DNA from 3 places in the Anoxybacillus sp. EFIL genome. Region 1 is predicted to be linked to each of the others. Evidence: riboswitches for the same ligand, from Rfam matches in the RefSeq annotation. Region 1 holds a riboswitch; each other region holds the start of a gene.
The links. Region 1 has a riboswitch for S-adenosylmethionine ahead of ES017_RS06410 (methionine ABC transporter ATP-binding protein). Riboswitches for the same ligand answer to the same signal wherever they lie in the genome.
Positions count from the first base shown of each region.

Region 1 (3,282 bases):
TTTTTTCAACCCAAGCAAATAGATAGGGTCAGAATCAATAAGCAATGTACGAATAGCCATGCAATTTCCCCTCCACTTTTTTACTAGATTCTACTTCATTTAATAAACTTTGTCATTTATTTTGAAGAAATTGGCGGATTTTCGCCAAAAAATTGGCGGAAAATACGGATTTTTTTCTTTTCTATTTTTGGTAAAATGAAAATAGCTGATCAGCTATTTTTGGGAGAAGAAGCGGAGGAGTATGAGCAATGTATAAGTTGAAATAAAGAACGTCCGATTTTTATACAATATGTTGTACCTATGGTGAGTAATCAGCTAAATAAAAATTTCTGCTTATATTCATGATACCGATGTTTAACTGGCGCTAATGTACAAGTCTATCTCATTATGGACAAGTAGCGGAGAACTAGCATTACAATTGGACTATGTGAGGAGAGAAAATAATGAAAAGTAAATTTAGAAGGCTTATTTTAGTTGCTACCCTAGCACTAACTGCTACTCTGTTATTAGATGGTTTTTTTGGGTCGTTAATTACTACTGAAGCTAGTACGCTCCCGAAACGAGTATATAAAGAGGGGAATGTAACAATTACAGTTACTCCTGCAGTAGGGAGTTCAATGGCAAAATTAAGCAATTCAAAATCAAAAATTGCTCCACTTGATACGATTGTCCGAGGAAATAAAGAAACAAAAACGGTTCAGAGTATGTATGGTACAGTGACGATGACAGTTACGTACGATCGAAATCTAACGACTAAGACTTCTACTATTACGGGGATTTATTCTTTAGTAAATACAGATTCTTACTTGAAATTAGTTGATAAATGGTATACATCTAGTGTTGCACAAGCTGACTACTATGACTCCTTTCATAAAGTGTACGTAACGATTAGAATTACAAAAGAAGAATGTAATTAAAGGGTCCGTTTGGCATGTAACTATGTATGCCTACAATTGGAAAGTTTAACTTCATTTTTTGAACTGAAGAGGCTGATCTGAAACGCTAATGCGTGCTGGGTCAGTCTTTTGCATTTTAACAAAGCGGTGGGTTGTTCGTAGCCCGACATCCGAAGAGTAGCGATTTCTCATGCTATATATTCCGTTCACTTGATTATGAAGGGGAAATAGTTGAAAAATTTTTATTGACACCGTCCTTCTTTCGATGATATACTCACTTTCGTAATTTAAAATGATCCTCAAACATATTAAAACGTTAACTGAATAAAGCGTTTAAAAGCGCTCTTATCAAGAGAGGTGGAGGGATGTGCCCGATGAAACCCGGCAACCGTCAGCGCTGCTGAAATGGTGCCAATTCACACAAAGCGTTTGCTTTGAGAGATAAGAGACAGAACGGACGATTCGCGCCTTTCTGTTCTCTTGAGCAGAAAGGCTTTTTTCATGGAAGGAAGGTGACAGCAACGTGATTACATTATCGAATGTAACAAAAGTGTACAAAGCAGCAAGTGGACATGTGACCGCTGTTGATCGTGTGAACTTGCATATTGAAGCAGGAGAAATTTTTGGCATTATCGGCTATAGCGGTGCAGGAAAAAGTTCGCTCATTCGGTTATTAAACGGATTAGAAAAGCCAACGAGCGGCGAAGTCATCGTCGATGGCAAGGAGATTGGAAAAATTGGCGGAAAACAATTGCGACAAGCGCGCCAGCAAATCGGCATGATTTTCCAACATTTCAATTTACTTTGGTCGCGAACAGTGCGCGAAAATATTGCATTCCCCCTCGAAATTGCCGGCGTCCCGAAAGAGGAGCGAATGAAGCGCGTTGATGAACTAATTCAACTTGTCGGACTGCAAGGAAGGGAAGACGCGTATCCGTCGCAATTGAGCGGAGGACAAAAGCAGCGCGTCGGCATTGCACGCGCGTTAGCGAACAATCCGAAAGTGTTGTTGTGCGACGAGGCGACGTCAGCGCTCGACCCACAAACGACAGATTCCATCTTAGATTTGCTCGTCGACATTAATAAACGTCTCGGTTTAACGATCGTATTAATCACCCATGAAATGCACGTCATTCGTAAAATTTGTGATCGTGTAGCGGTCATGGAAAACGGAAAAATCGTTGAAATGGGTGAAGTGCTTCACGTGTTTCGTAAGCCGGAGCAGCCGATTACGAAGCGTTTCGTTCAACAAGTAACTGAGCCGGAAGAAACGAAAGAAGCGATGTTGCATCTTCTTGAGCGATATCCAAATGGAAAAGTTGTACAGCTTACATTTGTCGGCGAAGCGGCTGAGCAACCGCTCATTACACAGCTTATTCGCCAATTTAATCTAAATGTGAATATTTTGCAAGGAAAAATTTCGCAAACGCATCACGGTTCATACGGGGTGTTGTTCGTTCATTTAGACGGTGCGAATGAAGAAATCGAGCGAGCGCTCGCTTTTATTCGCCAGCAAGAAGTTGGAGTGGAGGTGTTGGCGAATGTGGAATGAGCTATTTCCGAACGTCGTTTGGGATAAAATATGGGCGGCAACAGCGGAAACGTTATATATGACAGCTATTTCAGTTGCGGCGACGTTTGTGCTCGGCATTTTGCTTGGATTGTTACTCTTTTTAACGTCAAAGGGAAACATATGGGAAAATCGTATCATTAACAGCGTTATCGCATCGTTTGTTAACATTTTCCGTTCGATCCCGTTCATCATTTTAATTATTTTACTCATCCCGTTTACTAAGTTTGTTGTCGGTACGATTCTTGGTGCCAATGCGGCACTGCCGGCGCTCATTATTGGAGCGGCTCCATTTTATGCGCGCATGGTTGAAATTGCGCTTCGTGAAATTGATAAAGGAGTTATTGAAGCGGCAAAAGCGATGGGAGCAACGACAACGACAATCATCTGGAAAGTGCTCCTCCCTGAAGCGCTTCCTGCCCTTGTATCCGGAATTACCGTTACAGCGATCGCTCTCGTTGGCTATACGGCGATGGCGGGAGTTGTCGGTGCTGGGGGGCTTGGGAACTTAGCTTATTTGGAAGGATTCCAGCGTAACAATAACGATGTGACGCTCGTTGCAACAGTGCTCATTTTAGTCATCGTCTTTATCATTCAGTTTGTTGGTGACTTTGTCACTTCTAAAATAGATAAACGATAAAAGGAGGAAAAAACAAATGAAAAAATGGCTCTCTTTACTTGTTGCTGCCATGATCGTTTTCGCGCTCGCTGCTTGCGGAAACAATGAAAGTGCAGAGGAAAAAGCGAACAAGCTTGTCATCGGTGCATCAAACGTACCACATGCAGAAATTTTAGAAAAAGCAAAACCAATTTTAA
Region 1 covers NZ_SDLH01000003.1:87,382-90,663, reverse strand. The annotation lists gene ES017_RS06420 (response regulator transcription factor) at 1-60, opposite strand, end outside; gene ES017_RS06415 (hypothetical protein) at 444-917, shown strand; SAM riboswitch class I at 1,239-1,344, shown strand; gene ES017_RS06410 (methionine ABC transporter ATP-binding protein) at 1,420-2,448, shown strand; gene ES017_RS06405 (methionine ABC transporter permease) at 2,438-3,106, shown strand; gene ES017_RS06400 (MetQ/NlpA family ABC transporter substrate-binding protein) at 3,123-3,282, shown strand, end outside.

Region 2 (3,282 bases), on a different contig from region 1:
TCTTCACTATGGGCGGATGACTGGGCAAGCAACCAATCATCGAAGGCAACAGCCCAAGAATCTGCTTTCGTCTGTTCCTCCCAACGAAGCGCCATTAAATTATGCACTGTACCACCGCTACCGAGAATCATGACACCTTCGTCACGCAACGGACGTAATGCCTTACCAAGTTGAAAGAGCTGTTTTGGTGTCCGCCACGGAACGACGGATGCTTGGACAATGGGAATGTTTGCTTCTGGAAATAGTCGGCTTAACAATACCCATGAACCGTGGTCAAGTCCACGTGTCTCATCGATATGAACGATGGGGGAGACGTGTTTTAGATGTTGTTGAACGCGCTTTGCCCATTCGACTGAACCTTGTGCGGCATAGGTCACTTCATACAATTCACGTGGGAAGCCGGAAAAATCATAAATCATTTCATATGTTCCATCGATTGATGAAACGGTCGGTTGGCGTGTTGTCCAATGTGCCGTAAAGACGACGATTGCTTTTGGATGAATGTGTTTTCCGAACGTTGTTAAAAACGATGTATATGCGTTGTCTTCAATAGCTAACATGGGTGATCCGTGCGCAAGAAATAAAGCAGTCATCATATCCCTCCTTTTGTCCCCACTTTACCATATATCCGTTCTATTTGTCGATTTTTGCATGTGAGGCGCATAGCCGGGCAGTTGTGCATAACATGGCGATGAATATGAAAAAAGAGGTGAGAACATGTATTACTATCCGAATGTTGTGTATATGCCGATGTATCCATATCCGATCATGCCTTATCCGTTTCCACGAGAACATACGAAAGATTACGGACCGAACCCGTTTGTCGTACAAATCGAAGAAGCGACGAAACGAAACAACATGTTCCGTACGACGTTATGGACGGGACGTCATTTGCAAGTGACGCTGATGAGCCTTCGTGTCGGGGAGGATATCGGTTTAGAAATGCATCCGGGCGTGGATCAATTTTTACGTATTGAACAAGGAGAAGGAATTGTGCGGATGGGCAAAAAGAAAAACGAGCTGACGTTTGAAAGACGCGTGACGGATGGCTCTGCCATTTTTGTGCCTGCAGGAACGTGGCATAATGTGATCAACATAGGAAACGTTCCGCTTAAGCTGTACTCCATTTATGCGCCGCTACAACATCCAGCCGGCACCGTTCATCCGACAAAAGCGGATGCTCTTGCGGCGGAATGAAAGTTTGTTACAAGAAAATAAAAAATAGTTGAAATTTTTACGGAAATAAGGTACATTATTTAAAAATCAGAAAATTCAATATGCGTATGCATTCTTATCAAGAGAAGGGGAGGGACTGGCCCGATGAACCTTCAGCAACCAGCCGAAAGCGGTCAGGTGCTAAATCCAGCGAATTGGTGTTCAATTCGGAAGATAAGAAGAAGCGTTTGTCTATGGACAGAAAGCCTTCTTCTTAGAAGGCTTTTATTTTTTGAGAAAGGGAGAGAGCGAATGAGTCATGTGGAAACGGTATTAGCGCAAATCGGTAATCGAAGCGAGACGACGACAGGAACGGTGAATCCACCGGTATATTTTTCAACAGCGTATCGGCATGAAGGGATCGGACAGTCGACAGGGTACGATTACATTCGGACGGGAAACCCGACGAGACATATCGTCGAGGAGGCGATTGCGCAGTTAGAGGAAGGGGATCAAGGCTTCGCATGTAGTTCGGGCATGGCGGCAATTCAAACGGTGTTTGCGCTTTTTGAAAGCGGGGATCATTTTCTCGTTTCGGCCGATTTATATGGCGGAACGTATCGGCTGTTTGAAAAAGGGTGGAGAAAATACGGGCTGTCGTTTACATACGTCGATTTTCGCGACTTGGATGCAGTAAAAGCACATGTGACGGACAAAACGAAAGCGATTTTTTTAGAAACGCCGACAAATCCGCTTATGCAAGAAGCGGACATCGAAGCGGTTGCGGCGTTTGCGAAACAATATGAGCTGCTTCTTATTGTCGATAATACGTTTTACACCCCTGTGTTACAAAAGCCATTGACGAAAGGAGCCGACATCGTTATTCATAGCGCGACGAAATATTTAGGCGGACATAACGATGTGCTTGCCGGGCTCATTGTCGCCAAAGGAAAAGCGCTGTGCGAGCAATTGGCGATGTATCATAACGCGATCGGAGCGGTGTTGTCTCCGTTTGACTCATGGCTGTTAATTCGCGGCATGAAGACGCTTGCTCTTCGCATGCGCCAGCACGAACAAAACGCGAAAGCGATTTATGAATTTTTACGTGGACACGAAGACGTCACCGATGTGTTATATCCGGGGAGAGGAGGCATGTTGTCGTTTCGCGTGCGCGATGAAAAGTGGGTCAATCCGTTTTTGCGCAGTTTAACGCTCATTACGTTTGCGGAAAGTTTAGGCGGTGTCGAAAGTTTTATTACGTATCCAGCGACGCAAACGCATATGGATATTCCAGAGGATGTTCGCATCGCCAATGGCGTATGTAATCGACTGTTACGTTTTTCTGTCGGCATTGAACATCATGACGATTTAATTGCCGATTTAACACAAGCGTTTCAACGCATGAAAGAGGTGTAACAAATGGAGTGGCAAACGCAATTGCTTCACAATAAATGGCGAGTGGATGCACAAACAGGGGCAGTCAGCGTCCCGATTCATCATGCGTCGACGTTTCATCAGTTTGATTTTGATACGTTTGGAAAATATGATTATAGCCGCACAGGCAATCCGACGCGCGAGGCGCTTGAAGAAACGATCGCGGAGCTGGAAGGAGGAGTGAGCGGTTTTGCGTTCGCATCGGGCATGGCGGCCATTTCAACGGCGTTTTTGTTGTTGTCAAAAGGCGATCATGTGTTGATTACAGATGACGTATATGGCGGAACGTATCGCATTATCACGGATGTATTGAGCCGATTTGGCATTGAATATACGTTTGTCGATATGACCGATTTAGATGCGGTAGCGCGTCATATTCGCCCGAATACGAAAGTGATTTATATGGAAACGCCGTCAAATCCGCTGCTGAAAATTACGGACATTCGCGGAGTTGTGAAGCTTGCGAAAGCGCACGGTTGTTTGACGTTTCTAGACAATACGTTCGCAACACCTTTGTTGCAACGTCCGCTCGATCTCGGCGTCGATGTCGTGCTTCATAGCGCGACGAAATTTTTAGCCGGCCATAGCGATGTCGTCGCTGGACTTGCGGTTGTGAAAGATGAACGACTAGCGAAAGAGCTTCGGAAGTTGCAATATGCGTTCGGTGCGGTGCTCGGCGTGCAAGATGCGTGG
Region 2 covers NZ_SDLH01000001.1:431,143-434,424, reverse strand. The annotation lists gene ES017_RS02170 (DODA-type extradiol aromatic ring-opening family dioxygenase) at 1-596, opposite strand, end outside; gene ES017_RS02165 (cupin domain-containing protein) at 718-1,197, shown strand; SAM riboswitch class I at 1,289-1,396, shown strand; gene ES017_RS15735 (methionine biosynthesis PLP-dependent protein) at 1,468-2,571, shown strand; gene metC (cystathionine beta-lyase) at 2,575-3,282, shown strand, end outside.
Region 2: it holds a riboswitch for S-adenosylmethionine, as region 1 does, so the genes downstream of both, ES017_RS15735 (methionine biosynthesis PLP-dependent protein) here and ES017_RS06410 (methionine ABC transporter ATP-binding protein) in region 1, are expected to answer to the same signal.

Region 3 (3,282 bases), on a different contig from region 1:
TCGATGTGACAACCGCTTTTTCCGCATAAAAATATTGGTCGCTATCGACACCGATCGCATATTTTTTATTCATTTCCGCCTCGCGCAGCACGCCGACACCGGTAAATCCAGCCGCGGCATACAAGACGTCTGCCCCATTTGCGATCATTTGTTTTGCAATTTGTGCCCCAAGCTTATCATCACCGAAATTGCCGGCATACACTTCCTGCACGTTCGCTTCCGGTTTAACCGCTTTTACCCCTTGAATAAAACCGTTCGCAAATTTACGAATGAGCGGCACATCCGCTCCGCCAACAAAACCGACGTTGTTCGTTTTCGTCAACATGCCAGCCACTACGCCCGCTAAAAAGCTTCCTTCATCTTCTTTAAACGTAATCGATGTAATGTTCGGCAGATCAGATACCGCATCAATTAATACGAATTGCTGTTTCGGATATTTTTTCGCGACTTTTTCTAAATCTTGTTGCACCATAAATCCTAATCCGATGACGAGATCGTTCCCTGCTTCAACGAGCTCTGTTAACCCTTTTTCATACGTCTCGGTTTCTTTTAACTCACGGTAGTCAAAAAAGATGCCGAGCTCATCGCGCGCCTTCATTAATCCTTTAAACGCCGAATCGCTAAATGACTGATCACCGAGTCCGACGTCTGACAACATAATGCCCACTTTTATTCGCTCTTTCGGTTGAAAAGAACTCGTTTGCGAACATCCCGCGGCAAGCAACAAAACGAATGCCATCAAGAGTGAAATCATTTTTTTCATAAAATTTCCTCATCTCCTTATCTCTCGATCAAATCGTGCTTCATTTATTATATCGACACATTCCGACATTTTATTTACTTTTTATAATATAAAGATTTTGTAAAGTTGTTCGTATGACAACAATCGACTATAATGGAAGCACAACGAATTTATGCTGAGGTGGTTCATATGTCAAAAGAAAGTTCATTTGATATTGTGTCAAAAGTCGATTTGTCGGAAGTGACGAACGCAGTCAACATCGCGTTAAAAGAAATTCAAAACCGCTACGACTTTAAAGGAAGCAAAAGCGACATTTCGCTTGAAAAAGATGAGCTCATTCTCATTTCTGACGATGAGTTTAAACTGGAGCAACTCAAAGATGTGCTCATCGGCAAACTCATTAAACGCGGCGTGCCGACAAAAAACATTCAATACGGAAAAGTGGAAGCAGCATCTGGCGGAACGGTGCGTCAACGTGCGAAACTCGTCCAAGGCATCGACAAAGACAATGCGAAAAAAATTAACACAATCATTAAAAATACAGGCTTAAAAGTAAAAAGTCAAATTCAAGAAGACCAAATTCGCGTCAGCGGCAAAAGTAAAGACGACCTGCAAAAAGTGATCGCCGCCATTCGCGAGGCAGATTTACCGATTGACGTTCAATTCGTCAACTACCGTTAAGAAGGCGCTTTGCCTTCTTTTTCTTTTTTGAAATAAAATAGTTGAATATTTCTAAAAAATCAGTTACATTTATGAATAACTTCATACAACATCTTATCGAGAGAAGGGGAGGGACTGGCCCGATGAACCTTCAGCAACCTGACGATCGTCAAGGTGCTAAGTCCAGACAAGCGATTCGCTTGGAAGATAAGAAGGAGCGCGTCAAGTCTTCTTCTTATGGGGAAGACTTTTTTACTTTAAACGAAGAAACGGAGGAATGGACGTGGGATTGTTAGATGATTTAAAAGAACGCATCGTCATCGCTGATGGAGCGATGGGGACATTATTATATGCGCACGGCATCGATCGTTGTTTTGAAGAATTAAACGTCACAAAACCTGAAGAAATTGTCCATATTCATGAAGCGTATATTGAATCAGGCGCAGAAATCATTCAAACGAACACATACGGCGCCAACTACGTGAAACTAGCACGTTACGGGCTGCAAGATGACGTAAAAAAAATAAACGAAGCCGCGGTCGAACTTGCCAAAAAAGCGGCAAAAGGGCGCGCCTACGTGCTCGGTACGATCGGAGGACTGCGTAGCACGAATAAAAGCACGATTTCTCTTGAAGAAGTGAAACGAACGTTTCGTGAACAGCTGTACGTGTTGTTAAACGAAGGTGTCGACGGACTTTTGCTTGAAACGTATTACGATTTTGAAGAATTGCAAACGGTGCTTTCCATCGCTCGCAAAGAAACGACGTTGCCGATCATCGCCCACGTCACGTTGCACGATATCGGCGTTCTGCAACACGGAATGCCACTTGCCGAAGCGCTGACCGAGTTAGAACAACTCGGTGCCGATGTCGTCGGCTTAAATTGCCATCTCGGTCCATATCATATGTTGCGCTCGCTTGAAGAAGTGCCGATTCCAACACGCGCTTTTTTATCGGTATATCCGAACGCAAGCTTGCCGCAATATCGCGACGGTCGCTTTATTTACGAAACGAGCGAACAATATTTTGAAGAAACGGCGCGCGCCTTTCGTGAACAAGGGGTTCGGCTTATCGGCGGCTGTTGCGGTACGACGCCAAAACATATTGCCGCCATTGCTCGCGCCCTTTCCGATCGCACACCTGTATATAAAAAAGAAGTAAAACAGCGCCATCCGATCGTCGTCCAAGAAGAAAAACAAACGACAGCCCCTTCTCTTGCTGACATCGCTCGCACGCGCCGATCGATTATCGTCGAGCTCGATCCGCCGAAAAAACTCGGCTTAACGACATTTTTAGAAGGAGCAAAGGCGTTAAAAGAAGCGAACATTGATGCCTTAACGCTTGCCGACAATTCGCTTGCGACACCGCGCATTAGCAACGTCGCTGTCGGCACGATCGTCAAACAACAGCTCGGCATGCGCCCGCTCATTCATATTACATGTCGCGATCGAAACTTAATCGGCTTGCAGTCGCACTTAATGGGGCTTCATACGCTCGGCATGACCGACGTGCTCGCTTTAACAGGCGATCCATCAAAAGTAGGCGATTTTCCGGGCGCAACGTCCGTCTACGATTTATCATCGTTTGACCTCATTTCGTTAATTCGCCAATTTAACGAAGGGCTTTCGTACTCAGGCAAACCGCTCGGACAAAAAACGAACTTTTCGATCGCTGCCGCCTTTAACCCGAACGTACGCCATTTAGATAAAGCGGTGAAGCGGCTCGAGAAAAAAATTGAATGCGGGGCGCACTACTTTTTAACACAGCCGCTTTATAGCGAAAAACAAATCGAAGACGTGTATGAAGCGACGAAACATTTACCGACGCCCATTTACATCGGCATTATGCCGCTCACAAGCGCACGCAACGCTGACTTTTTAC
Region 3 covers NZ_SDLH01000001.1:509,487-512,768, forward strand. The annotation lists gene ES017_RS02620 (BMP family lipoprotein) at 1-763, opposite strand, end outside; gene ES017_RS02625 (YajQ family cyclic di-GMP-binding protein) at 932-1,423, shown strand; SAM riboswitch class I at 1,514-1,616, shown strand; gene ES017_RS02630 (bifunctional homocysteine S-methyltransferase/methylenetetrahydrofolate reductase) at 1,686-3,282, shown strand, end outside.
Region 3: it holds a riboswitch for S-adenosylmethionine, as region 1 does, so the genes downstream of both, ES017_RS02630 (bifunctional homocysteine S-methyltransferase/methylenetetrahydrofolate reductase) here and ES017_RS06410 (methionine ABC transporter ATP-binding protein) in region 1, are expected to answer to the same signal.